Regions from separate parts of the Pseudomonas sp. S2_C11 genome, predicted to be linked through region 1. Evidence: riboswitches for the same ligand, from Rfam matches in the RefSeq annotation. Region 1 holds a riboswitch; each other region holds the start of a gene.
The links. A riboswitch is a leader RNA that binds a small molecule or an ion and turns the genes downstream of it on or off. The one in region 1 is predicted to bind cobalamin.
Positions count from the first base shown of each region.

Region 2: it holds a riboswitch for cobalamin, as region 1 does, so the genes downstream of both, cobW (cobalamin biosynthesis protein CobW) here and cobO (cob(I)yrinic acid a,c-diamide adenosyltransferase) in region 1, are expected to answer to the same signal.
Region 3: it holds a riboswitch for cobalamin, as region 1 does, so the genes downstream of both, AB4N48_RS09130 (ABC transporter substrate-binding protein) here and cobO (cob(I)yrinic acid a,c-diamide adenosyltransferase) in region 1, are expected to answer to the same signal.

Region 1 is NZ_CP162765.1:3,611,183-3,613,438, forward strand. It holds gene AB4N48_RS16290 (cobyrinate a,c-diamide synthase) at 1-312, opposite strand, end outside; gene cobO (cob(I)yrinic acid a,c-diamide adenosyltransferase) at 309-920, opposite strand; cobalamin riboswitch at 1,003-1,232, opposite strand; gene AB4N48_RS16300 (hypothetical protein) at 1,395-1,979, shown strand; gene AB4N48_RS16305 (PQQ-dependent sugar dehydrogenase) at 2,046-2,256, shown strand, end outside.
Region 2 is NZ_CP162765.1:2,659,076-2,661,331, reverse strand. It holds cobalamin riboswitch at 614-825, shown strand; gene cobW (cobalamin biosynthesis protein CobW) at 925-1,989, shown strand; gene cobN (cobaltochelatase subunit CobN) at 1,993-2,256, shown strand, end outside.
Region 3 is NZ_CP162765.1:1,974,647-1,976,902, forward strand. It holds gene AB4N48_RS09125 (FecCD family ABC transporter permease) at 1-304, opposite strand, end outside; gene AB4N48_RS09130 (ABC transporter substrate-binding protein) at 301-1,314, opposite strand; cobalamin riboswitch at 1,454-1,645, opposite strand; gene AB4N48_RS09135 (ParD-like family protein) at 1,855-2,082, shown strand; gene map (type I methionyl aminopeptidase) at 2,079-2,256, shown strand, end outside.

The DNA of each region.
Region 1 (2,256 bases):
GCTGGATGGCGTGCCGTCGAAAAGGCCCATCACGCCCTCGATCAGAATCAGGTCAGCCTCGGCGGCGGCTTCCCACAACAGCCGGCGACTTTCCTGCTCGCCGACCATCCACATGTCCAGTTGATACACCGGCGCACCGCTCGCGCGCTCGAGGATCATCGGGTCGAGAAAGTCCGGACCGCATTTGAACACGCGCACCTTGCGCCCTTGGTTGCGATGCAAACGGGCGAGTGCGGCGGTGACGGTGGTCTTGCCCTGACCGGAGGCCGGCGCGGCGATCAACACCGCCGGGCAGTGACGTGGTTGCTTCAAAGTTCGACGCCTTTCTGCGCTTTGATCCCGGCCTGAAAGGCGTGCTTGAGCATGCCCATCTCGGTGACCGTGTCGCCCATCTCGATCATTTCCGGCTTGGCGCCGCGCCCGGTGACAACCACGTGCTGCATCGGCGGGCGCGCTTGCAGATCGCTGAGCACCTGATCGAGATCGAGGTAGCCGTGCTTGAGGGCGATGTTCAATTCATCGAGCACCACCAGACCGATCGAAGGGTCGCGCAACAATTCGCGCGAGACTTCCCAAGCGGCGGTCGCAGCGGCGATGTCGCGCTGACGATCCTGGGTTTCCCAGGTGAAGCCTTCGCCCATGACGTGGAAACGCACCTGCTCGGGGAAGCGGCGGAAAAACAATTCTTCGCCAGTGCTGTTGCGGCCCTTGATGAACTGCACCACGCCGCACTGCATGCCGTGGCCCATCGCGCGGGCGAGCATGCCGAATGCCGAGCTGCTCTTGCCTTTGCCGTTGCCGGTCAGCACCAGCACCAGGCCACATTCGTCGGGCGAGTTGGCAATGCGTTCGTCGATCACGGCCTTCTTGCGCTGCATGCGCGCCAGATGGCGTTCGTCACGCTCGGGGGAATCAGTCATGGGGGAGCTCTCCGTTGAGGCTGGATAACGGCGGGCAGGCAAAAGAATAGACGGCAAAAAGCCTGGCATCGCCCACCGTGATGCCGCTGAGATGGATCAGGCCGGTCTCCGGGCTCATGAGCGGCGTTTCGCCGGACTGCGCGCCTTCCCGCTTCTTTCGAGGCAGTGGCTCAAGGCGCAGTTTTCACTCATTTACCGTTGCGGGGGCAGCGCCGGGATCGTCGTGGCTTCGCTCGAAGACCACCCTCACCGGCTTCCCTGTTTCACTCTGTCGACGCTGGGCCACAGAGCACCTGAAACAAGCGGCGAAGGTTAGAGGGTTGGGGGTGGAGCGTCAATTGAAGAGGCGCTTTGCGCGCGAATAACTGCCGTTGATCCATTGTGCAGCGGCAATCTTGTGCCAGACTGCGACAAGTGATATCAAAGAGCCATGCTTTTCCCGAAAAGCCCACTACAACAATAAGGATGACGACGATGCAAGGCATGATCATCAGCAACCCGCGCCTGGAATTTCTGCGCCCGGTGCTGGAACGCTGGTTTGACTGTATCGATCGCTACAACACCGTACGCGGCGACAACGAAACGCCATATTGGCACGACGAGAAAGCCAATCTCGGCCTGCTCTCGGCAGCGGCGTGGATGGCTGAAATGGTCACGCTGAACGACACGGCCACGCGCAAACAGAACGAAGAAGGCGAACGCAATGCTCGCGCCGACCTGCTGATTGCCGGCGCCGAAGACCGCGCGTTCATTCAGGCCACGCAACGCTGGCCACGGGTCAACAACCTCAACCTGACCCAGGCACTGCTCGACGTCACCGCCGATGCCAAGCGCATCAGTTACGCCAGCGATCTCAAGCTCGGCTGCCTCTTTGTTGCTCCGCAAAAACCTCAGCACAGCGCCAGCCCCGAAGAATTGCAGGACATGGTAGACGACCTGCAAAAGGAACACACCTGCGCCGTGGCCTGGTATTTCCCCTACGCCTATCGCAAATTGCACAGCGACGCGGGCAACTATCATCCGGGCATCGCCATGCTGTTCAAGGAAGCCCGCGGTTGAGCAGTTGAACCATCGGGCCTGCGCCCTCCTCTATGTTTAGGAATGCATTCATAGGGAAGATCAGCAATGCGCAAGGCCCAACTCGCTCTTATCATCGCCGTCGCTGGCGGGCTCGCCGCCTGCGGTGAAACCTCCAGCCTGCAAGTCTCCGACGGCACCGGCCCGTCACCGAAACTGCCCGAACCGAACAAGACGCTGATCCCGACAGTCAACATCGCCCCGGCGGTGGGCTGGCCGGAAGGCGCGAAACCGACCGCAGCGGCCGGCACCCAGGTCG
Region 2 (2,256 bases), 950 kb from region 1:
CTGCGTCGTACGGTCGCTGCGCTCCCACGCCCGGATCAATCCCTCCACTCAGCCTTCCGACGTCGCCGGTGGATCAAGATCAAGAGCACCCGAGCTAACGCTCATTGTTGAGTGGGGCGGCTTCGCCGCGGGCAGCTGCGCTGCTTTGCTTTTGCTTTTGTGGGAGCGAGCCTGCTCGCGAAGGCGGCCTGACAGCCGACCTGTTCTTGAGCTGGTGCGCGATCCAACTGTAGGAGCTGCCGAAGGCTGCGATCTTTTGCTTTTGCCTTTGCCTTTGCTTTTGCTCTGGCTTTTGATCTTTTGCCCCTTCGGCAGGCTTCGTTACGGGATCGATCCGGGGGTGGGAGCGCAGCGACCGTACGACGCAGTCGTACACAGCGGAAGGAGGTGCAGCGAAGCAAACCGTAGCCGCTGCGCCCGGATCGGTCCCGTAACGAAGGTACCCCGAGCCCCAGCGAGCGGGCCGTACGCCGGGGCAAAGCCTTTTGGTTCCTTTTTGGCGTTTGAAAAAGGGACTCGCTGTAAGAGCGAAACCATAAGAAGCCGTTACCGCAGCAACGGATATACCCCCAGTTTCAGACTCACCGACCATTGACCCACGACGGACCCATGCGTAGCCTTGCGCTTTCGAGGTTCTTCGGCACTCGCCGAAGCTAAGAAGGGAACGCGGTCAAAGCCGCGGCTGCCCCCGCAACTGTGAACGGTGATGTTCGTTGCCACGCCACTGCCAGCTCAACCGATGAGCCAGCGGGAAGGCGCAATGGACGCCAGGCCCAACGCCTGAACGCCGTCAGCCAGGAGACCTGCCTCGTCACAGATTCTCACTACAACCGGGCGGGGTGATCCGGTGGCGAATGCTTCCGGCGTGCATGCGCGCTGCCGGTTCTCGTCCCGTATGCCCGCCGCTTGCCAAAGGGCATACCGATGAAAACACTGGCCAAACTCCCCGTCACCATCGTCACCGGTTTCCTCGGTTCGGGCAAAACCACGCTGCTGCGGCACATGCTCGATAACGCTCAGGGCCGGCGCATCGCGGTGATCGTCAACGAGTTTGGCGAGCTGGGCATCGACGGTGAAATCCTCAAGCAATGCACCATCGGCTGCACCGAAGAAGAGGCCAGCGGCCGCGTTTATGAGCTGGCCAACGGCTGCCTTTGCTGCACGGTGCAGGAAGAATTCTTCCCGGTGATGCGCGAACTGGTCGCCCGTCGCGGTGACCTTGATCACATTCTCATCGAAACCTCCGGCCTGGCTCTGCCCAAGCCGTTGGTGCAAGCCTTCCAGTGGCCGGAAATTCGCAGTGCCTGCACCGTCGATGCAGTCATCACCGTGGTCGACAGCCCGGCCGTCGCTGCTGGCACCTTCGCCGCGTTCCCGGATCAGGTCGATGCCCAGCGCAAACTCGATCCGAACCTTGATCACGAGTCGCCGCTGCACGAGTTGTTCGCCGATCAACTGGCCAGTGCTGACCTGGTCATCCTCAACAAAGCCGACCAGACCAGCGCGGAAGATCTGGCTCGCGTGCGTGCTGAAGTCGCCGAAGAGCTGCCGCCAGCGGTAAAAATCATCGAAGCCAGCAATGGCCGCCTGCCGCTGGACGTGCTGATCGGCCTCGGCGCCGGCTCTGAGGAGCATATCGACAGCCGCCACAGTCACCACGATCACCATCACGACGGTGATGACGACGACCACGATCACGACGCCTTCGATTCGATCTCCATCGAATTGCCGCAAGCCGACGAAAGCTTGCTGCTCGACGCGCTGACGCAACTGGTGGTGCAGCACGGCATCCTGCGGGTCAAAGGCTTCGCGGCGATTCCGAACAAGCCGATGCGCCTGTTGATCCAGGGCGTGGGCACGCGTTTCGATAAGCATTTCGACCGTCAGTGGGGCGCCGAAGAAGCGCGCGTCACGCGTCTGGTGCTGATCGGTCAGGAGCTTGATGCGGCACAACTCGAAGCGCAATTGCGCGCTGCGCTCAGCGTTTAAGCCATGCACCTGCTCAGGACCCAGCCCGGCGGATTCGTCTCGGATGACAACATTGCCGACCTCGGACAAACCCCCGCCGAGCTGGTGATCCTGTGCAGCGGCGATTCCAGCCTGGCGCTGCTCGCGGAGGCTGCGCAGCAACTGCCCGATGACTATCCGAGCCTGCGTCTGGCCAACCCGATGCAGGTGCAGAATCATGCCTCGGTCGATCTGTATGTCGACGAAGTGCTGCGCCACGCCAAGGTCATTCTGATCTCCCTGCATGGC
Region 3 (2,256 bases), 1.6 Mb from region 1:
CAGCAGAAATTCCCAGCAGATACGGATCGGCCAACGGATTGCGCAGCAGCGATTGCAGGATTACGCCACAGGTCGCCAGACCGGCGCCGCAGGCCGCCGCGACCAGCGCGCGGGTCAGGCGATAGTTCCAGACAATGCCTTCGTCGATCGGGTCGAGCACATAACCGGCGCCCCACAGCTTGTTCGCCAGCACCTGCAACACCACGCTCGGCTCGATCGAAGTCTCGCCAATGGCCACGCCGCCGATCAGCGCGACCGACAGCGTCAACAGCACCAGCAGCAAACGGATCAGGCGTCTGCTCATGGCGACAGGTCGTAGCCGTTGATGGCGCTGGCCAGTTGTTCGAGGCCGTCGAAGGTGCGCAGGCTGGCCTGCATGGCCATGGCGTCAAGGATGATGATGCGGTTGTGCTTGACCGCATCCATGTTGCGCGTCACCGGATCACTGCGCAGGAAGGCGAGTTTCTTCTGATAGTCGTCCGCCGGGAAACGCCGACGATCCATGCGCGCGATCACCAGAAACGTCGGGTTGGCCTTGGCGATGGTTTCCCAGCCGACGGTTGGCCATTCTTCATCCGACTCGACGACGTTGCGCACGCCGAGGGTGCTGAGCATGAAATCGGGAACGCCTTTGTGCCCGGCCACGAAAGGCTCGATGTCCATCTCGGCGCTGGAGAACCACACCAGGGCGCTGACGTCTTTGCGCTGCTGCTTTTTCGCGGTGGCGATCGACTGCGCGAGGCTGGCTTTGAGCTGCTCATTGAGCTGCTCGCCACGCGCCTGCACGTCGAAAATCGCCGCCAGTTGGCTCACGCTTTTGTAGATGCTGTCGATGCGAAACGGTGCCAGCCGCGTCCCGTCCGAACCAACGAGGTTGTCCTTGGCTTCGCAATCGGAGGGCAGCAGATAGGTCGGAATCTTCAGTTCATGAAACTGCTCGCGGGTGCCGACCGCGCCTTGCGGGCCGACCATCCATTCCAGCTCGACGGCAACCAGCTCCGGGCGTTTGGCGATCACCGCTTCGAAACTCGGCTCGTTGTCGGCGAGGCGCTCGATCCTGTCGTTCTGTGCTTTGTATGTGCCCAGCACATCGTTGAACCACAGCGAAGTGCCGACGACTTTGTCGCCCAGGCCCAAGGCATAGAGCATTTCCGTGCCGGCCTGGCCGATGGTAACCGTGCGCGCAGGCGCGTGCTGAAAGGTCAGGCTGCTGCCACAGTTTTCGACGGTCAGCGGATACGCAGTCGGCGCCGCTTGCGCCAGGGGGCAAAGATTCAGAGTGGTGAGCAGGGTGGCAACGCGGGGCAGCAGCATGGGGCAGTCTCCAAGGGAACCGTACGGGAGCGGGCGGGTACGGTTGGAAACACACCTCGGGCGCGGTCGTGGAAACTGCGCAAGGCCGGCACGGGGAAAATGCGCACGGCACGATGTCCTTCCCGGACACCCCGCCGGTTAGTCAGTCGCTGTGCCGGCAGGTCTCCTGACTGATGCGTCATTGCCACGCTCCGGCCTTCCCGGGATTCACCCAGTGGCAGTCGAGGAGCAGGCTCGGCACCTACAGTTGCGGGGGCAGTTCCGATTGATGCGTGGAGCACCTCGGATTCCCTATTAATTCCGTGTGGAAACCGGCGCGGGCATGGTAGTCGATCAGGCCGCTGATGGGGAGCCGAATCTGCTTTGGTAGGAGCTGCCAAAGGCTGCGATCTTTTGATCTGGTCTTTAACGGGCAAGATCAAAAGATCGCAGCCTTCGGCAGCTCCTACACGGGTGCGTGTTTGCGTGGCGAAGCGTTTGCAATCCGAGGGTAAGCTTGGCTAATATACGTTCCATATACACATCGTATCGGATTCATATATGGGCATCGTAAAAATCTCAGAGGACATGCACGAGAACCTGCGTATCTCCAGCAACGCCCTCAGCCGCTCGATCAACGCGCAGGCCGAGCACTGGATGCGCATCGGCATGCTCGCCGAGCTGCATCCCAATCTCGACCACAGCGCCATTTGCCGCCTGCTGATCCGCGCCGAACAGAATGGTGGGCTGGATCTGCAACAACTGACTCAGGAAGCCGTCAGCGCATGAGAAACCAGATCAAGATCAACACCCCGGCCGACATCGAAAAATCCCGCGCCGCCGGCAAACTCGCCGCTGAAGTGCTGGCAATGCTGGTGCCGCATGTGAAGGCTGGCGTGACCACCGATGAGCTGGATCGACTGTGCAACGATTACATCGTCAATGTGCAGAAGGCGGTGCCAG